Regions from separate parts of the Streptomyces sp. NBC_00691 genome, predicted to be linked through region 1. Evidence: riboswitches for the same ligand, from Rfam matches in the RefSeq annotation. Region 1 holds a riboswitch; the other holds the start of a gene.
The links. Region 1 has a riboswitch for ZMP and ZTP ahead of glyA (serine hydroxymethyltransferase). Riboswitches for the same ligand answer to the same signal wherever they lie in the genome.
Positions count from the first base shown of each region.

Region 2: another riboswitch for ZMP and ZTP. It lies ahead of OG392_RS35135 (bifunctional 5,10-methylenetetrahydrofolate dehydrogenase/5,10-methenyltetrahydrofolate cyclohydrolase); the one in region 1 lies ahead of glyA (serine hydroxymethyltransferase).

Region 1 is NZ_CP109007.1:4,944,483-4,954,746, reverse strand. It holds gene OG392_RS22485 (hypothetical protein) at 231-398, shown strand; gene OG392_RS22480 (decaprenylphospho-beta-D-erythro-pentofuranosid-2-ulose 2-reductase) at 435-1,190, shown strand; gene OG392_RS22475 (2'-5' RNA ligase family protein) at 1,268-1,858, opposite strand; gene trpS (tryptophan--tRNA ligase) at 1,950-2,963, opposite strand; gene OG392_RS22465 (RNA polymerase sigma factor) at 3,020-3,628, shown strand; gene OG392_RS22460 (hypothetical protein) at 3,621-4,424, shown strand; gene glyA (serine hydroxymethyltransferase) at 4,484-5,761, opposite strand; ZMP/ZTP riboswitch at 5,835-5,925, opposite strand; gene rocD (ornithine--oxo-acid transaminase) at 6,049-7,257, shown strand; gene OG392_RS22445 (polysaccharide deacetylase family protein) at 7,349-8,044, shown strand; gene OG392_RS22440 (glutathionylspermidine synthase family protein) at 8,058-9,242, opposite strand; gene OG392_RS22435 (hypothetical protein) at 9,257-9,559, opposite strand; gene OG392_RS22430 (hypothetical protein) at 9,651-10,264, shown strand, end outside.
Region 2 is NZ_CP109007.1:7,857,274-7,867,537, forward strand. It holds gene OG392_RS35090 (hydrophobic protein) at 128-274, shown strand; gene OG392_RS35095 (DJ-1/PfpI family protein) at 853-1,236, shown strand; gene OG392_RS35100 (nucleotidyltransferase family protein) at 1,358-2,098, opposite strand; gene OG392_RS35105 (DNA topoisomerase IB) at 2,232-3,242, opposite strand; gene OG392_RS35110 (hypothetical protein) at 3,388-3,573, shown strand; gene OG392_RS35115 (hypothetical protein) at 3,598-3,849, shown strand; gene OG392_RS35120 (metallophosphoesterase family protein) at 3,846-4,655, shown strand; gene exaC (acetaldehyde dehydrogenase ExaC) at 5,218-6,741, opposite strand; gene OG392_RS35130 (GAF domain-containing protein) at 6,788-8,086, opposite strand; ZMP/ZTP riboswitch at 8,219-8,328, shown strand; gene OG392_RS35135 (bifunctional 5,10-methylenetetrahydrofolate dehydrogenase/5,10-methenyltetrahydrofolate cyclohydrolase) at 8,357-9,211, shown strand; gene OG392_RS35140 (hypothetical protein) at 9,449-10,264, shown strand, end outside.

The DNA.
Region 1 (10,264 bases):
CGTACGTCTGCCCCTCGATCCGTTCGTTGCGCGGAGAGCGCGGTACGAGAATCCCCCGCCGGGGCCCGCGGACCCGCGAGCGACATCCCGTGCCCCGCGAGCGACATCCCCTGCGTCACCGTTCGGCGGGGGCCTGGGGGATCTTTCCCGACACTCCTTTCATCACCCCTATCGACGAACCGCTCTGCAATACCGGCAAAAGCGACAGACGCGGCTATACGGTCACTCTCATGGCTGTCGAGACCCTCGTCCTGGACGACGACTGCGAAGCGATCACCGGCTGGAGGCGCACCGCGCCGGCCCACGCGCGCGTACGGCGGCCCCGCCGAGGTCGCCGACGCTCCGCGTCGGCTCCCTCCTCCGCCTCGCGACGCACGACACCCGACACCGCTCCCTGATCCGGCCTGATCGACGACACCCCTCCAGGAGCCCCCATGAAGGACGCCTTCGGCGCCCCGCAGTCCCTGCTCGTCCTCGGCGGCACCTCCGAGATCGGGCTCGCCACCGCCCGCCGGCTGATCGCCCGCCGTACCCGGACCGTCTGGCTGGCCGGGCGCCCCTCCCCCGCGCTCACCGCCGCGGCGGACTCCCTGCGGGTGCTGGGCGCCGAGGTGCGCACCGTCCCCTTCGACGCGCTCGACACCGCGTCGCACGAGGAGCGGCTCGGCAAGATCTTCACGGAGGGCGACATCGACATGGTGCTGCTCGCCTTCGGGGTCCTCGGTGACCAGGCGCGCGACGAGTCCGACCCGGTCGCCGCCGTCCGTGTCGCGCAGACCAACTACACGGGCGCGGTCTCCGCCGGTCTGGTGTGCGCGGGCGCGCTGCAGGCGCAGGGACACGGCTCGCTGGTCGTGCTCTCGTCGGTGGCGGGCGAGCGCGCCCGCCGCGCCGACTTCATCTACGGCTCGTCGAAGGCGGGGCTCGACGCCTTCGCCCAGGGCCTCGGGGACGCCCTGCACGGCACCGGGGTGCACGTCATGGTCGTCCGGCCGGGGTTCGTCCGCTCGAAGATGACGGCCGGGCGCGCGGAGGCACCGCTCGCGACCACGCCGGAGGCGGTCGCGACGGCGATCGAGCTGGGGCTGCGGCGGCGCTCGGAGACGGTGTGGGTGCCGGGGGCGCTGCGGATGGTGATGGCGGCGGTACGGCACGCGCCGAGGCCGCTGTTCCGGCGGCTGCCGGTGTGACGCGCCGAGGGCCCGGCGTGCCCGGCACACCGGGCCCGTGGCTCCGGGTCCGGGCCGAGCCCAGGCCGGGTCCGGGTCTAGGCCGTGGGCGTCGGCGTGTCCACCGGGCTGCCGCCCTGTGCGGGGACGGCCGAGATCGGGCGGCCGCTGCCGAACTCGTAGTCGTACAGCTTCCGCCACACGCCGTCCGCGCCCTGCTCGTACAGCGCGAACGAGCGGCAGGTCCAGGCCGCCTCGTACCCGGCGAGCTCCTCGTACGCCCGGTCCATCCCCTCCTCGGAGATGCCGTGGGCCACGGTGACGTGCGGGTGGTACGGGAACTGGAGCTCGCGCGGGAGCGGTCCCGCCTCGTCCCGGATCCGCTGCTGGAGCCGGTTGCAGAAGGGCACGCCCTCCTGCAGCTTGACGAAGACGACCGGGGAGAGCGGACGGAAGGTGCCGGTGCCCTGGAGACGCACGGGGAACGGCTGGTGGTCGGCGGCGACATCCGCGAGGTGCGCCTCGATCTCCGGCAGCCGGTCCTCGGCGACCTCCGTCGGCGGGACCAGCGTCACATGCGTGGGGATGCCGTACGCGGCAGGGTCCCCGAAGCCGGCGCGCCGCTCCTGGAGCAGGCTGCCGTAGGGCTCCGGGACCGCGATCGAAACGCCGAGCGTTACGGTCCCCACGTCGTTCTCCTCCGTCGTCGGTCGACTTGTGTCGGGTGGTACAGCCGCCAGTGTGCGGCCTGCACCACCCTTTGGGCCAGGGTCCTTGGTCTCAGTGCTTGGCGGGCAGGAAGCCCATGCGCTCGTACGTCTGCGCCAGCGTCTCGGCGGCGACCGCACGGGCCTTCTCGGCTCCCTTGGCCAGGACCGAGTCCAGCGTCTCCGGGTCGTCCAGGTATTCCTGGGTGCGGGTCCGGAACGGCGTGACGAAGTCCACCATGACCTCGGCGAGGTCCGTCTTGAGCGCGCCGTACATCTTGCCCTCGTAGCTCTTCTCCAGGTCCTCGACGGAGGTGGAGGTGAGCGTGGACATGATGGTCAGCAGGTTGGAGACGCCGGCCTTGTTCACCGGGTCGAAACGGATCACCGTCTCGGTGTCGGTGACCGCGCTCTTGACCTTCTTCGCGGTGGTCTTCGGCTCGTCCAGGAGGTTGATGAGGCCCTTCGGCGTCGACGCCGACTTGCTCATCTTGATCGCCGGGTCCTGGAGGTCGTAGATCTTCGCCGTCTCCTTGAGGATGTACGGCGACGGGATCGTGAACGTCTCGCCGAAGCGGCCGTTGAAGCGCTCCGCGAGGTCGCGGGTCAGCTCGATGTGCTGGCGCTGGTCCTCGCCGACCGGGACCTGGTTGGCCTGGTAGAGCAGGATGTCCGCGACCTGCAGGATCGGGTACGTGAAGAGGCCGACCGTGGCGCGGTCGGCGCCCTGCTTCGCGGACTTGTCCTTGAACTGGGTCATGCGGGAGGCCTCGCCGAAGCCGGTGAGGCAGTTCATGACCCAGCCGAGCTGGGCGTGCTCGGGGACGTGGCTCTGGACGAACAGGGTGCAGCGCTCGGGGTCGAGACCGGCGGCGAGCAGCTGGGCCGCGGCGAGCCGGGTGTTGGCGCGCAGCTCGGCGGGGTCCTGCGGGACCGTGATCGCGTGCAGGTCGACGACCATGTAGAAGGCGTCGTGGGTCTCCTGGAGGGCGACCCACTGGCGGACGGCGCCGAGGTAGTTGCCGAGGTGGAACGAGCCTGCCGTGGGCTGGATTCCGGAGAGCACGCGGGGAACGTCAGAGGCCATGCACATCATTCTCTCAGGTGTGGGAACCGATCCCGGCCTGCCGGTGTATCAAGAGTGTGAGGACGCGGGAGGGGGGCCTGGTCGACGACGAGGCCGCGGTGATCGCACGGGTCCGCGCCGGGGAGCCGGAGGCGTACGCGGCGCTGGTCCGCGCGCACACGGCGGTCGCGCTGAGAGCCGCGGTGGCGTGCGGCGCGGGCACGGAGGCCGAGGACGTGGTGCAGCAGGCCTTCTTCAAGGCGTACCGCTCGCTCGGGCGTTTCGAGGAAGGCTCGGCGTTCCGGCCGTGGCTGCTGCGGATCGTCGTCAATGAGACCAGGAACACAGTGCGGTCGGCGGGTCGGCAGCGGGCCGTCGCCGGCCGGGAGGCGGACATGCTCGGGGGTGAGCCGCGGATACCGGAGTCGGCCGACCCGGCGGTCGCGGCGGTGGAGCGGGAGCGGAGCAGACGGCTCCTCGACGCGCTCGACGCCCTGGGCGAGGACCACCGGCAGGTGGTGATCCACCGCTATCTGCTCGAACTGGACGAGGCGGAGACGGCCCAGGCGCTCGGCTGGCCGAGGGGGACGGTGAAGTCCCGGCTGAGCCGGGCGCTGAGGAAGCTGGGGCTGGCGCTCGGGGAGAGCCTGACGGAAGGACCGGAGGGAGGTGAGGGGCGTGGCTGACGAGGGTCTGCCGGACGAGCTGAGGGAGCTGGGACGGCGGCTGCGGGTGCCGGACGTGGACGGGGAGTCGATGGCCGAGCGGGTGCACGCCCAGCTCCTCGCCGAGCGGGCGCCGACCCCGGAGCCGGAGCCGCGGTCGGCCCCGCGCCGCTGGTGGGCGTCGGTACGGGGGTGGGCGCGGGCGCGGTGGCGGGCGCTGGTGGCCGCTCTGACCGGGGTGCTGATCGTGCTGGTGCTCACTCCGCCGGTGCGGGCGGCGGTGGCGGAGTGGTTCGGCTTCGGCGGGGTGGCCGTGCGGTACGACCCGGACGGGCGGCACGTCCCGCCAGGGGGCCCGGTGCCGGGGTGTCCGGAGCCGGTGCCGCCGGCGGAGGCCGGGCGGCTCGCGGGCTTCGAGCCGCTGATACCCGGCGCGCTCGGCGCGCCGGACGCCATGGCGGTGACGGGGTCGGCCGAGCGGGGCCGGGCGGTGATCAGTCTGTGCTGGCGCGAGGGGGAGCGCACCGTGCGGCTGGACGAGTTCCCGGCCCGGCTGGACATCGGGTTCGCCAAGCAGGTGCGGACGCAGCCGGAGTGGGTCGATCTGCCGGACGGCGCGCAGGGCTACTGGTTCGCGGCCCCGCACCTGCTGACGTTCCCGATGACGGACGGGACGGGTTCGGCCTGGACCCATGAGGTCCCTACGGCGGGCCCCACGCTCCTCTGGACGAGGAACGGGGGCGCGCTCACCTTCCGCCTCGAAGGGATACCGGACCGCGAGGAGGCCCGGCGGACGGCCGAGTCGGTCGGCGGCTGAGCGGCGGGGCGGGCCGGGCGGACGCCTCTGGGGAGGCCGCCCGGGCACCGCCCAGGGGGTCAGACCGGGAGGCCCGGGGCCGGGAAGGCGGCCAGGAGGTCGGCGACCTCCGCGCGGACGGCGGCGAGGGACTGCTCGTCGCCGGTGCCGGCGGCGGCGACACCGCGGTCGATCCAGTCGGCGACCTGGTCCATGTGCGCGGTGGTGAGGCCGCGCGAGGTGAGGGAAGGGGTGCCGATGCGGATGCCCGAGGGGTCGAACGGCTTCCGGGGGTCGTAGGGGACGGTGTTGTAGTTGACGACGATGCCCGCCCGGTCGAGGGCCTTCGCCGCGATCTTGCCCGGGACCTGCTTGGGGGTGAGGTCCATCAGGATCAGGTGGTTGTCGGTGCCGCCGGAGACGAGGTCGAAACCGCGGGCGAGGAGTGCCTCGGCGAGGGCCTTGGCGTTGGCGACGACGGCGTGGGCGTAGTCGCGGAAGGAGGGCAGGGAGGCCTCGCGGAGGGCGACGGCGATGGCGGCGGTGGTCTGGTTGTGGGGGCCGCCCTGGAGGCCGGGGAAGACGGCCTTGTCCAGGGCCTTGGCGTGCTCCTCGCGGGACATCAGCATGGCGCCGCGCGGACCGCGCAGGGTCTTGTGGGTGGTCGTGGAGATGACGTCCACGTGCGGGACCGGGGACGGGTGGGCGCCGCCCGCGATCAGGCCGGCGATGTGGGCGACGTCGGCGACGAGCACGGCGCCGGCCTCACGGGCGATCTCGCCGAAGGCGGCGAAGTCGATCGTGCGGGGCAGCGCGGTGCCTCCGCAGAAGATCACCTTGGGGCGTTCCTTGAGGGCGAGTTCGCGGACCTCGTCGAAGTCGATGAGGCCCGTGTCCTGGCGGACGCCGTACTGGACGCCGCGGAACCACTTGCCGGTGGCGGAGACGCCCCAGCCGTGGGTGAGGTGGCCGCCCATGGGCAGGGCCATGCCCATGACGGTGTCGCCGGGCTCGGCGAAGGCCAGGTAGACGGCGAGGTTGGCCGGGGAGCCGGAGTAGGGCTGGACGTTGGCGTGGTCGACGCCGAAGACGGCCTTGGCTCGCTCGACGGCGAGGGTCTCGACCTGGTCGATGTTCTGCTGGCCCTCGTAGTAACGGCGGCCGGGGTAGCCCTCGCTGTACTTGTTCTGGAGGACGGTGCCGGAGGCTTCGAGGACGGCGGCGGAGACGTAGTTCTCGCTGGGGATGAGGCGCAGGGTATCGGCCTGGAGACGTTCCTCGGCGCCGACGAGGGCGGCGAGCTCGGGGTCGGCGGCGGCGAGCGCGGGGTGCGTGGACGGGTGCTGCGACGTGGTCATGGTGATGTCCTCCGGGCGTCGGCGGGTCCCGGGGCACTGCGTGAGAGGCGCGGCGCCACGCGGGACTTCGGTCCCGTGACGCCCAGGCGGGCGGCGTCTCGTGTGGTCTGCCGCGCACGGCTCCCCCGGGGTCGCTTCCCCGTTCGCCAGTCGCCGTGCGTGTTTTCAGAGTAGCGGGCGCGCCGCGCGCGAGGTTTCCCGGTCCGGCATCCGAGCGACGATAGAAACAGGGGCCACACCCCCTCGTCGGGGTCATCCCCCGAGCCCGCAGGACGAACGGAGATCCCGTGTCGAGCACACAAGACGCGATCGCTTCGGCGGAGGCGCACAGCGCTCACAACTACCACCCCCTGCCGGTCGTCGTCGCTTCGGCGGACGGCGCCTGGATGACCGATGTCGAGGGGCGCCGCTATCTCGACATGCTCGCCGGTTACTCGGCGCTCAACTTCGGCCACGGCAACCGGCGTCTGATCGACGCGGCGAAGGCACAGCTGGAGCGGGTGACGCTGACCTCGCGCGCCTTCCACCACGACCGGTTCGCCGAGTTCTGCACCCGGCTCGCCGAGCTGTGCGGGAAGGAGGCGGTGCTGCCGATGAACACCGGCGCGGAGGCGGTCGAGACGGCCGTCAAGACCGCCCGGAAGTGGGGGTACGAGGTGAAGGGCGTGCCGGACGGGCACGCCAAGATCGTGGTGGCGGCGAACAACTTCCACGGCAGGACGACGACGATCGTCAGCTTCTCCACGGACCACGAGGCGCGGGACCACTTCGGTCCGTACACGCCGGGGTTCGAGATCGTGCCCTACGGGGACCTGACGGCGATGGAGACGGCGGTCACCGAGAACACGGTGGCGGTGCTGCTCGAACCGATCCAGGGCGAGGCGGGTGTCCTGGTCCCGCCGGCGGGCTATCTGGCGGGGGTGCGGGAGCTGACCCGCCGGCGGAACGTGCTGTTCATGGCGGATGAGATCCAGTCGGGTCTGGGCCGGACGGGCCGGACGTTCGCGTGCGAGCACGAGGGCGTGGTGCCGGACGTGTACATCCTGGGGAAGGCGCTGGGCGGCGGGGTGGTGCCGGTGTCGGCGGTGGTCGCCGACCGGGAGGTGCTCGGGGTGTTCCGGCCCGGTGAGCACGGCTCGACGTTCGGCGGGAATCCGCTGGCCTGCGCGGTGGCCCTGGAGGTGATCGCGATGCTGCGGACGGGCGAGTACCAGGAGCGGGCGGCGGAGCTGGGCGAGCACCTGCACGCGGAACTGGGGCTGCTCGTGGGCGGCGGGGCGGTGGAGGCGGTGCGCGGCCGCGGGCTGTGGGCCGGGGTGGACATCGCGCCGTCGCACGGTACGGGCCGGGAGATCTCGGAGAAGCTGATGGAGCGGGGTGTCCTGGTGAAGGACACCCACGGTTCGACGATCCGGATCGCGCCGCCGCTGGTCATCTCCAAGGAGGACCTGGACTGGGGTCTGGAGCAGCTGAGGGGTGTCCTGTCGGAGGAGTGACGAGGTCCGCTTGAGGGGACGGAGAACGCGGGCCGGTGCGGGGCAACTCGGACCATTGACAGGGCAGTTGGTCTAGGCCAATGATGCCGCCATGCCGAGACTCCGCCTGCGTCACGCCGTGCGTGCCGCGCTCGCCGCCCTCGTCCCCCTCGCGCTCCTCGGCGCGGTCACCGGACCCGCGCACGCCGCACCGAGGGCGGCCTGGCCCGAGCCCGTCCCGGTGGTCTCGCACATCGAGACCACCGACCCGGTCGTCTTCGTCACCATCGACGACGGCTGGTTCCACGACCCCGCCGCGGCGAGACTGCTGCTCGACCGGCGGGTGCCCGCCTCGCTCTTCCTGCTGCCCCGGGCCTACTCGTACGACTCCGGCTACTTCCACACCCTGCTGAACCAGGGGCCCTCCCGCGTCGAGAACCACACGGTCGACCACCCGGACCTGACCACCCTCGACGCCGCCGGCCAGAAGGCGGAGTTCTGCGGGGCGCGCGACCAGCACCTCGCGCAGTTCGGCGACGGCCCGCGGCTGCTCCGCCCGCCGTACGGCGTGTACGACGCGACCACCCGGACCGCGGCCCGCGCCTGCGGGGCGAAGGCCCTCGTGACCTGGACGTACGACCTCACCACCTGGGGCCAGTGGACGCCGCCGACGCCGTCGCTCAAGGCCGGCGACATCATCCTGCTGCACTTCAACGAGACCCTGGAGCAGGATCTGACGCGGGCCCTGGCGGCGGCCGAGGCCGCGGGCCTGCGGCCGGCTCCGCTGCGGGACTACGTCCCGGAGTAGCGCCGCTCGCGCCCTACAGGATCACGTGCGGGAGGAAGCGGGCGTACTCGTCGGTGACGAGGCCCGCCGACTCCCGGATGCCGAGTCCCGCCGCCTCGTCCTCGACGACCCACGCGCCGAGCACCACCCGGTTGCCGTCGAAGTCGGGCAGCGGGGCCAGTTCCTGGTAGCAGCAGGGCTCTCCGTCCCGCACGAACGGCTCCGTGCCGGCCTCGTGCAGGGTGACGCCCGCGCCCTCGCGGCCGAGCAGCGGCTTGGCGACCCAGCCGCCGTTCGTGGCGAGTTCCCGTGGTCCGTCGAGGTAGGCGGGCAGCAGGTTGGGGTGGCCGGGGTAGAGCTCCCACAGGATCGCCAGGAGCGCCTTGTTGGAGAGCAGCATCTTCCAGGCGGGCTCGATCCAGCAGGTGGTCCCGGTGCCGCCGCCGTTGTCGAGGGTGTCCAGGACGTGCCGGCCGAAGCGGTCGGTGGTCAGCCACTCCCACGGGTAGAGCTTGAAGCAGCTGCGGATGAACCGGAGCCGGTCGTCCACGAAGCGGCGCGAGAGCCGGTCCCAGCCGATGCGCTCGACGGAGAGGGCCTCGGTCTCCAGCCCGGCCTGCTGAGCGGTCTCGCGCAGATACGCGACCGTCATCAGGTCCTCGCCGAGCTCGTCGCCGTCCGAGTGCACGAAGTGGAGGGGGCCGGGAGGAAGCAGGCGGGCCTGCTTCCGCCATGCGTCGACGAGCCGTTCGTGGAGGGAGTTCCACTGATCGGCGCCGGGGAACCGTTCCTCCATCCAGAACCACTGCGGGCTCGCGGCCTCCACGAGCGAGGTGGGGGTGTCGGCGTTGTACTCCAGCATCTTGGCCGGGCCGGTGCCGTCGTAGCGCAGATCGAACCGCCCGTAGAGGGACGGAAGCTCGGCGCGCCGCCGCCAGGACTCGGCGACCAGGGAGGCGAGCTTCGGATCGGTCATCCCCAGCTCGGCGAACCGGTCCCGCTCGACGATGTGCGCGGCCGCCGCGAGACACATCGCGTGGAGCTCCTCGACGACCTCCTCGAGCGCCTCGACCTCGGGCAGGCTGAAGGAGTAGTACGCGCTCTCGTCCCAGTACGGACGCAGCGAATCGTCCGGGTAACGGGTCAGCGGGTAGACGAGCCCCTGCTCCTCCACCGTCTCCTGCCAGCCCGGACGGGGCTCGATGGTGTGCCGTCGCATGTGCCGGACCTCTCTCAGCCGCCGCCGGAACCGGAACAGCCGAAGCCGCCGGTGTCGACGGCCTTCATGTCGAAGCTGCCGCCGCTCACGCGGTTGTCACGCAGGGAGCCGCCGTAGTAGTACGAGCCCCGGTGGGTGGTGCCGCCGTTGTCGTCGTCGTCGCTGCCGCCGCCGCTCTCGCACTCGTAGCTGGGCAGCGCCTCCCGGGTCACCGGGTCCACGCACCGCTTGTCCGGGTCGGATCCGCACGCCGTGATCGTCGCCGCGAGCACACCCATCCCGCCGAGCACGACCGTGCTCGACCTCAGCCTCCGCATGTCCCTGGCCCTCCCCTTCGCAGTCGCGACCGCACAGTGTAGGCCGGTCAATTCCAGCCGCAGCACCTAGAGTCATTTCGTGCTACTCGGGATGATTTGTGCGCTCGCCTCGTCCGTCTGCTTCGGTGCGGCCTCGGTTCTCCAGGCGATGGGGGCCCGTGCCACGTCACCGGGGACCGGTGGCGGGGTCGACATCGCGCTGATGTGGCGGGTGCTGCGGCAGTGGCGGTACATCGCCGGTCTCTGCATGGACGGCCTCGGCTTCGTGCTGCAGATCGTGGCCCTGCGGACCCTGCCCATCTACGTCGTGGGCGCGGCCCTCGCCGCGAGCCTGGCGGTCACGGCGGTCATCGCCTCCCGGGTGCTGCGGGTGCGGCTCAGCCGGGTGGAGTGGACGGCGGTGGGCGTGGTCTGCGCCGGCCTCGCGCTGCTGGCCCTCGCCTCCGGGAAGGAGGGACACGAGGACGGCCCCGACTGGCTGCCCTGGGCCCTGCTCGTGAGCGCCTTCGGAGTGCTGCTGCTCGGTGTCGTGGGCGGGCGGCTGCCCGCGAAGCCCCGCGCCCTCGTCCTCGGCCTCGGGGCGGGCTTCGGCTTCGGGGTGGTCGAGGTGGCGGTCCGGCTGATCGACGGCATCGACTTCGCCGATCCGGTCTGGTACGCGCTCCTGGTGGGCGGCGGGGCCGCGTTCGTGCTGCTGACCTCGGC
Region 2 (10,264 bases), 2.9 Mb from region 1:
TCACTCCCGTGCGGGTCGGGTCGGGGCCTTTGCACGGCGACTGCCCGCCGTTCCACCCCGCAACCGTCGGAAGCGCGGCTTCCTCGCGCCGGTCCGCAGGCGCCGGTGCGCCGTACGCCATGGTTCCCTGCTTCTCGTCCTGCTGGTGATTCTGATCCCCTTCGGCGCGGGCTTCGGGCTCGACGTGCTGTGGTGGGTGGCCATCGCCGTACTCGTGGTGTGGCTGCTGGGCTTCTTCATGCGGAGCGGCAGCGGCCGCAGGTACCGGTGGTGATCCGGAGCCGACGCGCGACGCCAGGGTCGGCAGAGAAACGGGGTGCGGCTGCCGATATCGATCTCGGCGAATACCGGTCGGCCCCCGCGGCCCGCGCTCCGACCTGTGGACGTCGTACCCGGAGCGCCGCGCGGGCCTGGCCCGCCGGCTGGAGCTGCACGGTACCCGGGGTGCCGTCTCGCGCTGCCGCGACTTCACGGCGGAGGCGCTCGCCGACTGGAGCTGGATACCGGACGGGCGGCGAACTTGACCATGCTGAGGTTGAGTCCGACCAGGGTGTTCTGGACGTAAGCAGTCCTCTGGCGTGCCCTCCTCAAGTTTGCGTAACCGCCGGAGGAGGGCGACCGACAGGGTGCGAGCGTCGTTCGTCGAGACGCGAGGGTCGGCTGATGCGTGAAGAGGAGCGGCGGGCGGGTGAACCGTCGGTGTTCCGGCCGTGACGGCCGAACCGGCGCGTCGGGCGCGTCAGCGGGCCGAGACCCTCGGCGGACCAGGCGAACCAGCGAGGAAGCATCGCGCCAGTCGACGGTAGGAGAGTCCTCATCCTCCCGACGAACTAGGGTACGGAGCAAGACGAGTTGACGAAGCCGACGGCCGCCCTGCGAAAGGCCGACGCGCGGCGTCTCCCCTCCGCCTTCGCCGAAGCGGGGAAGCCTGTCGCCGCCATCTGCCACGGACCCTGGCTGCTCGTGGAGAGCGGGCTGGCCGGCGACCGTGAACTCACCTCGTACCCCTCGCTCCGCTCCGACCTCGAGAACGCGGGCGCCACGTGGCTCGACCGGGAGGTCGTCGTGGACACCTCCGGACGCCATTCCCTCATCACCTCGCACAGACCCGGTGACCTCGACGCCTTCGCCGCGGCGATCGTCGACGCCCTCGACACCGGCGGCAACCGGGAACGACGGCCCACGGGCCCCGGCGGACACTCTGCCGGGGCTCTGCCGTGCGGGGTACCGTCGTAGTCCGTGTCCCGTGACCGTGTGCACGCGGTGCGCGACCGTACGGCCAGGCGGAGCGCGGTCGTATCACCACTTCGTGTGCGGCCGTGGGCTCGCGCCCGCGTGGTTCGCCGGGGCGGACCGGTCAGGGGTGGGCCTCGCCGTGCGGCAGGACGTCCAACAGTTCCAGCAGGTACAGGAAGGCCATGGCCATCGGGGCGCCACCGGTCTCCTCGCGAACCCGCGACCAGTCGACCCGCTCCCGCAGCCCCCGGGCCATCGGCAGCAGGGTCCCGAAGTCGCAGTGGTGCTCGGAGAGCGCCAGCAGACGCGCGGTCATCAGGTCACTCGGCGCCAGGACCGGCATGTGGACGGAATCCACGGGAAGGGTCTGGGCGCGGTCGAGGAGCTCGGAGGTGACTGGCCGGCCGGCGAGGGAGAAGATCAGATCGATCTGCTCCCCGCCCGAGCGGGCCTTGACCAGCCAATCCTCGGGCGGGTCCATGATCCGTATGCCACGTTCCCGCAGGGCACCCGTCACCACATCCGCATCCTCCTGGCGCACCGCGAAGTCGGTGTCGTGCTGGAGACGCACGGGGATGCCGTGCGCGTAGGCGGCGACACTGCCGACCAGGGCGAACGGGCGACCCGAGACCTTCAGGACGGCCGCCACCTCCTTCGTCGCCTCCAGAATCGCCTGTGTGTGGTCGGAGGGAAGTGCGGGACCTCCGCCGTCGTCCGTTCCTCCCGGCACGCCCCCGCTGCCGTGCCCGGCCCCACCGGTCTCGTCCCGGCCGGGGTCGCTGAACCGGGCGGGAGGACGGGAGGGTGAGCGTTGCGCCGTCCCGGCCGCCCGGTCCGCACCCGATCCGTCCCTGAGGTCCATGGCCTGCTCCCGTCTTCACCGTCGGTAGCGGATCGCCCTTCCGGGCGGGACTTGCGTCTACCCCGCTACACCACGGTCATCCGTGCCGAATCGGTCGACTCCGAGCGCCGGTCGTACGCCGGTCCCGTACCGCTCACGCCAGCAGCCGCAGCACCGCCCGTTCGACCGAACCCCGCGTGGCCGGATGTCCGAATCTGCCGTGCTCGCCGAGCTTCTCCAGCGAGGGAGCGATGGTGACACCGTCTTCGAAGCGTTCGACGACGAGCGGGTCGATGTACGAAGCCCGGCAGACTGCGGGCGTGTTGCCGAGATAGTCGCTGACCTCCCGGACGGCGCGTCGCACCGCCGCGGATCGTGCGGCACGTGAGTCCCCGGCGACCTGGTCCGAGACCGCGAGCGCCACGGCCGCGAGGACCGTGGCATGCCAGGTCCGGAAGTCCTTGGCGGTGATGTCGCTGCCCGAACGCTCTCGCAGATACGCGTTCAGCTCCTCGGCGCGGAGATCGTGCCATGCGCGGCCCTCCCAGTACACGAAGAGCCGCTCGCCGGGTCCGCGCCGCCGTACCAGCGCCTGTACGACCCGGTATGCCGGCTCGTCCACGAGCGCACGGGTCTGCCGGCGTCCCGACTTTCCCGGGAAGCTGAGACGGACCTCGCCGCCGCCGCAGTGGGCGTGCTCGCGCAACAGGGTGGTGAGGCCGTAGGACGCGTTGGCGCGCCGGTAGCTCTCGCCTCCGATCCGGAAGAAGCCGAGGTCGAGCAGGCGCGCGGCGCAGGCGAGTACCCGGTCCGCGCACAGGCCGCGCAGGGCCAGATCGGTCTCGACGGCCCGCCGCAACCGGGGGAGCCCATGGGCGACCAGCCGTACGTGTTCGTGCTTCGCCTCGTCCTGCCGCCGCCGGAACTCCTCGTGGTAGAGGTACTGCCGGCGGCCCGCCGCGTCGGTTCCGACGGCCTGGATGTGTCCATTGGGCCAGGGGCACACCCAGACGTCCCGCCATGCCGGAGGAATGGCGAGCCCGACGGCCCTGTCCCGGTCGGCGGCGCTCACGGGCACTCCGTCGGTGTCCAGATAGCGGAAGCCCCGGCCGTGCGCCATGCGCCGCCAGCCGGAACCGTCGGGATCACTCGTTCTCAGCCTCACGGCTCCACTGTGTCGCGGCGGGGCGCCGACCGCCTCCGTGGTGCACGCCGCGCGCGGTCGCGGCGATCGGACACCGGATCTCCGAGTGTCCCGGCACGGAGCGGGTAGTCGCGGCGAAGACCACCGTCATGGAAAGAGGCGCGTGATGCGAGCGATCACCGACCGGCGGAGGAAGAGCGGCCGTCGCACACTCACGGATGCCGAGTTCCTCACGCTGATGCGCGAGGCCCGAGCCGAGGCGCGCAGACGCTCCTTCGGCGAGCCACCCGTGGCGGAAACCGACTTCGCGCTGCGCAGCCGGCACGCCGAGTTCGGGGCCGCTGCCCACTAGAGCCTGTCGGAGTGGGAGACGACGATGAACAGCGACGAAGGCGAATACCGGATCGCCCGCTTCCGGGAGCGACTCGCGCGCGACGACGTGGCCGAGCTCGGTGTGCGCGCCGAGATGCGCGGCACGGCCGTGGTCCTGACGGGCACCCTCCCGACCGCCGGCCGGCGGGACGAGGTCCTCAGGATCGCCGACGCCGAGCTGTCCGGCTTGGCGGTCCGCGCCGACCTCCTGGTCGCCTGTGCCGATCCCCCCGACAGGCCCGAGGAGCTGCCGTGACGATCCGGAACGAGCAGGACGGGGGAGTCGTCCGAGTGGCGGCGGTGGGCGACATCCATCTGAGTCCGGACTGCGGAGGTCTCCTGCGCCCCTCCTTCGCGGCCCTGCCCCAGTGCGCGGACGTCCTCCTTCTCGCCGGCGACCTGACGCGGCACGGCACCGTCCCCGAGGCCGAGGTGGTCGCCGACGAGGTGCGGGACATCGGCGTCCCCGTGGTCGCCGTGCTCGGCAACCACGACTACCACTCCGAACGGGAGGCGGATGTCGGGCGGGTCCTCACCGATGCGGGAGTCACGGTCCTGGAGGGCGAGAGAGCGCTCCTTCCGGTGGCCGGCCGCACGATCGGCATAGCCGGGGTGAAGGGCTTCTGCGGCGGCTTCGCGGGCCGGAGCGCGGGCGAGTTCGGGGAGCGCGAGATGAAGGAGTTCGTCCGCGCCGCACGCCGTGGTGCCGAAGGCCTGTACCGCGCCCTGCGCAGCATGGACGGCGACGGCTGCGCGGTCAGGATCGCCCTCACCCACTTCGCGCCGGTGCCCGACACCCTCGCCGGCGAGCCGGTCGAGATCTACCCCTTCCTGGGGAGCTACCTCCTCGCGGAGGCCATCGACGAGGGGGGCGCCGACCTCGCGGTCCACGGCCACGCCCACCTGGGAACCGAGCACGGTACGACGGCCGGCGGGGTACGCGTCCGCAATGTCGCCCAGCCCGTCATCCGCAGGGCCTTCGCCCTCTACCACCTGCCGCTGGCCTGGACACCGGCCGCCGGCCCGCCGCCCGCTAGGCCGGGCGGGGACCATGAGGTCTGACCGCCTGCCTTCTCGGCGAGCCGTCCGAGAAACCATACGGTGGCGCCGAACGGGGAGGTCAAGGTCGGACACGGCCGGTTGTCCGCAGCCGACGCGACACCCGTCGGCCCTGGCTCTCCGCGTGCCTCAGTCGTGCCGGCCGACGGCCCCCGGCCGTCTGCGCGCAGCCGACGCGTCTTCCTTCCACGCCGGCTGCCACCCGCGAGTACGCCCTTGCCCTGTCTGACGCTCCCTGCCTGGTCGGGTGGTGCGTTCTCGTACATACGGAGCAGCCGCCGCGATGGCCGCCACGACGACCAGGAGAGGAACGGGGAGGCTGGGCCAGGCTTGCGGTGTTCCGTCGTACCGGTAGGTGTCGCTCTCGACCTTCTTCACGCTGAGCAGGTCCGCGAGGGTTTGTCGCCTGACGCGCTCCGAGCGGGAATCGGGTCCGTGACCGGTCCGGTAGGCGTGACTGAGCGGCTCGGCTTCGCACTGAGCATAATGATTCCGTTTCGGTGGGTGATGCTCGGGGGCTGCTCCCGGAAGGTTGATTGCCCTTTCGGGAGCGAGACTTGGCGCTCTAGAAGAACCCGACTGCCTTCGGCGAGTAGCTGACCAGCAGGTTCTTCGTCTGCTGGTAGTGGTCCAGCATCATCCTGTGGGTCTCGCGGCCGATGCCCGACTGCTTGTAGCCGCCGAAGGCCGCGTGGGCCGGGTACGCGTGGTAGCAGTTCGTCCAGACGCGGCCCGCCTGGATCGCGCGGCCCGCGCGGTAGGCCGTGTTCGTGTCGCGGGTCCAGACGCCGGCGCCCAGGCCGTACAGGGTGTCGTTCGCCGTGCTGATCGCGTCGTCGAAGTCCGTGAAGGACGTCACCGCCACCACCGGGCCGAAGATCTCCTCCTGGAAGACCCGCATGCGGTTGTCGCCCTCGAAGATGGTCGGCTGGACGTAGTAGCCGCCCGCCAGATCGCCTCCGTGTTCGACGATTTGACCTCCCGTCAGGATGTGCGCGCCTTCCTTCTGGCCGATCTCCAGGTAGGAGACGATCTTCCGCAGCTGCTCCGCCGAGGCCTGCGCGCCGATCATCGTGTCGGTGTCCAGGGGGTGACCCGGGACGATCTTCTCCGTGCGGGCGATCGCCGCCTCGAGGAACTCGCCGTAGTGGCCCCGCTGGACGAGCGCGCGCGAAGGGCAGGTGCAGACCTCGCCCTGGTTGAGGGCGAACATCGTGAAGCCCTCGAGGGCCTTGTCGCGGAAGTCGTCGTCCGCCGCCCACACGTCGTCGAAGAAGATGTTCGGCGACTTCCCGCCGAGTTCCAGCGTCACCGGCTTGAGGTTCTCGGAGGCGTACCCCATGATCAGCCGGCCGGTCGAAGTCTCGCCCGTGAAGGCGATCTTGGCAACGCGCGGCGAGGACGCGAGGGGCTTCCCCGCCTCCTCGCCGAAGCCGTTGACGACGTTCAGGACGCCCGGCGGCAGCAGGTCCGCGACCAGGCTGAGCCAGAAGTGGATCGAGGCCGGGGTCTGTTCGGCCGGCTTGAGGATCACCGCGTTGCCCGCCGCGAGTGCCGGCGCCAGCTTCCAGACCGCCATCAGGATCGGGAAGTTCCACGGGATGATCTGCGCCACCACGCCCAGCGGCTCGTGGAAGTGGTACGCCACGGTGTCGTCGTCGATCTCGCTCAGCGCGCCCTCCTGGGCCCGCAGCACCCCTGCGAAGTAGCGGAAGTGGTCGACGGCGAGCGGGATGTCGGCGGCCAGCGTCTCCCGGACCGGCTTGCCGTTGTCCCAGCTCTCCGCGACCGCGAGCGCCTCCAGGTTGCTCTCCATCCGGTCCGCGATCCGCAGCAGGACGGCCGCCCGCTCGGCCGGCGCCGTCCGGCCCCATGCCGGGGCCGCCGCGTGCGCCGCGTCGAGGGCGCGTTCCACGTCCTCGGCGGTGCCACGCGCCACCTCCGTGAAGGGACGGCCGTCGACCGGGCTCGGGTTCTCGAAGTAGCGGCCGAGCGCCGGAGCGACGTACGCGCCTCCGATCCAGTGGTCGTAGCGGGACTCGTACGAGACGAGCGCGCCCTCGGTGCCGGGTGCGGCGTAACGCGTCATGGGCATGGCCTCCCTGGGGGACGCGCCGGTCGTCCCTGACCGGCGCTCACCCGCGAGTCTGCGGACCGGGACGTTGCAAGACCGTTGCACCGGAGGACAGTTCCGTCTCCAGGGAGTCGAGACGCGCGCGTACCGGGGGGAGCTGGGCCGCCGGAACCGCCGCGCACAGCGCCCGCCAGACCACCAGGTCGTCCTCGCCCCAGCCGCTGTACGCCCAGTCCGCGAGCAGCCCGGGATCGCCCCGGTCCACCAGCGCCGCCCGCAGCCGGCCCGCGAGCCGCTCCCGCAGCCGTACGACCCCGGGGGCGAGCGAGGCCGGAAGCAGCGGGCCCGCGTACTCCCCGGCCGCCGCGGCGACGGCCCCCGAGGCGAGCCGCCGGTCCACCGCCGCGAAGTCCGCGTCCACCCCACCCGCCAGCCGGTACGGGCGCGACCGCAGCACATCCGGCCCCAGCAGTGCCCGGAGCCGTGACAGCTCCGCCCGCAACGTCACCGGAGTCACGGACTCGTCCTCGTAGAGAAGGGTGAGGAGCTCGTCGCCGCCGATCCCCTCCGGTCGGTGCGCGAGCAGGACCAGGATCTCGCTGTGCCGACGGCTCGGTCGGAACCGTCGGCCGCCGAGCGACCACAGCGCCTCGTCGCGGCCGAGCGCGGCGAGGCTCGCCCTGCCCGTCTCCCGCGCGGGCCCGAGCAGCGCGAGCTGCGACTCCGCCGCCCGCGCCACCGCCTGGACGAACCCGAGGCTGTGCGGATGCGCGAGCCGCCTCCCGCCCGTGATGTCGATCGCGCCGAGCACCCGCCCGCTGTGCGGGTCGTGAACGGGGGCGGCGGCGCAGGTCCAGGACCGCACCGGGTGCCGGAAGTGTTCGGCGGCGACCACCTGGACCGGCCGGTCGACCGCGAGGGCCGTGCCGGGTGCGTTCGTCCCGGCCGCCGCCTCCGACCAGCGGGCCCCGGCCACGAAGTTCATCCCCCGCGCCTTGCGCAGCGTAGCCGGGTGGCCCTCGACCCACAGCATCCGCCCGGCGGCGTCGCACACCGCGAGGAGATGCTCCCCGTCGGTCGCGTACGCCCCCATCAGTTCCCGGATCACCGGCATCGCCGCCGCCAGTGGATGGCCGTCCCGGAAGTCGGCGAGCTCGTCCTCGTCCAGCTCCACCCGGGCCGCCCCGTCGGGGCTCACGTGCGCGCGTGCGGAGCGCCGCCACGACGCGGCGACCAGCGGCCGGACCTGCCCGGAGTCGGCGGCCCCGGCAGGGATCTCGGGTGTCGGCCTCGTCCCACCTCCGCCGCGGGACGCCTCGTCCGCCCTTATCCCCCGTCCGGTCACCCACGCGTCGCTCAACTCGGCCTCCTCGTCGAGGTCGTCCCGGCCCGTCGGGCTCATCGTGATGCGCGCGGGCGCCGTCGACAAGCGTCCGGGCACCCGATCCGCCCCCCTGTCCGGGACCGGTCCCCGGCCGCTCACGTACAGTAGGGCTCGGGCCGTGACTGGCGCTTGAGGTGGATCACCACCGGGGAGCGGCCCGGGCGGGGGCGTGCGCGACCGGCGCGCCCGTACCGATGCCGTGCGCCTGGGCGAATCACCTGTCAGAGACGACGCCCAGGAGTTGCCATGTCCACCAGCACCGCCATCCTCATGGACGGCACGGCCCTCGCCCGCCGTACGGTCGAGGAGACCGCTGCCCGCGCCGCCGAGATCACCCGCCGTACCGGTGTCACGCCGTGTCTCGCGACCGTACTGGTCGGCGCCGACCCGGCCTCGGTGACCTACGTGAAGATGAAGCAGAACCGCTGCGCGAAGGCCGGAATCCGCTCCAAGCACGTCGAGCTGCCCGCCGCCACGACGACCGAGGAACTCGTCGCCGCGATCACCGCCCTCTCCGAGGACCCCGAGGTCCACGGCATCCTCCTCCAGCACCCCGTCGGCCCTCACATCGACGAGCGCGCCGCCTTCGAGGCGATCGCCCCGGAGAAGGACGTCGACGGCGTCACCATGGCCTCCTTCGCGGCCATGGGCTTCGGCCTGCCCGGCTTCGTCTCCTGCACGCCCGGCGGCATCATGCGCCTCCTCGACGCGTACGACGTGGAACCCCGCGGCAAGCGCGCGGTCGTCGTCGGCCGCAGCGCGATCCTCGGCAAGCCGGCCGGACTGCTGCTCCTCGGCCGCGACGCCACCGTCACCTACTGCCACTCCCGCACCGAGGACCTCTCCTCCGTGGTCCGCGAGGCCGACATCCTCGTGGCCGCGGTGGGCAAGCCGAACTTCATCAAGGGCGCGGACATCAAGCCGGGCGCCGTCGTCATCGACGCCGGCTACAACCCGGGCAACGTCGGCGACGTCGACTTCGCGTCGGCCGCCGAGCGCGCCTCCCTCATCACGCCCGTTCCCGGCGGCGTCGGCCCCATGACCATCGCCGTGCTCCTCGCCCAGACCGTCGAGGGCGCCGAGCGCCAGCTCGGCCTGTAGGGCCGGTTCGTGACGGGGTGGCGGACGGAGCGGCAGGCGGGATCGCGGCCGACGATGGTCACGTTTCTGTACAGGCCGCTTCCCGGACCCCTAAAAAGGTGGCTGCGGAGCCGCCGACCGGCGAACCTTGACCTTGTGCCCCACCCGTCCACCGCCACCCCGCCGCCCGACCGCCGACCGGGCGAGCGCGACTCGCCCCGTGAGCCCGGATCGTTCGAAACATCGAATATGTCCGGCGTGTCGGATGTGACCGCCGAGGCGATCGATGCGGAGGCCGTCCCGCTCGACCCGTCCGGACCGCTCCTTCCGTCTTCCGCCGCCTCAGGCCCACTCGTCCCGTCCTCCGTCCCCGGCCCGTCCGACGTCTCCGGTCCGTCCGGTCCGTCCGGTCCGTCCGGCTCGCTCGGTGAGCCCGGGCCGCGTGACGTCTCCGGTGCGAGCCCGCTGAGCCGCTCCGTACCGGCCGAGCGGCCTGGCTTCGGTTCCGGTGGCGGTTCCCATTCCGGTTCCGACTCCGGGTGGTCGCCCCGCATCGTCCGGCTCGGCGCGCCCAGGCCAGGGCCTGCCGCCCGCGGCGCCCGCCGGTTCGGCGTGCCGCTCGTCCCGCTGCTCGTCGCCGGGCTCGTGGCGGGCGCGTTCGTCGCCGCGCGGGGCGGGAACGAGCAGAACCTCTCCACGGCCGAGCGCCCCGGCGGCGACCGGATCGGCGCGCCGTCCCCTGTCATCTCCGGTGACGGCGAACGCCGCAACGAGGCCACACCGCCGAGCGCTGGAGGACGCGCCCCCGCGAGCTCGGGCGCCCCGGAAGCGGCCGGCGGCCGTACCGCCGACACGCCTTCGGCCGACACGACCCCGGACGCCACGCCGACCCGTACCGCGTCCCCGCACCGGACCGTCGCCCCCGGGAAGGGCCCGTCCGCCACGCCCCCACGGACCGGCGGCACCACCGCCACCACCCGGCCGAACCGCCCCGCGACGGGTGGCGGCGGATCGTCCCGCCCCGTCTCCTTCGAGGCTCTGCGCGTCGGAGACTGCTTCGACATCGACCGCGGC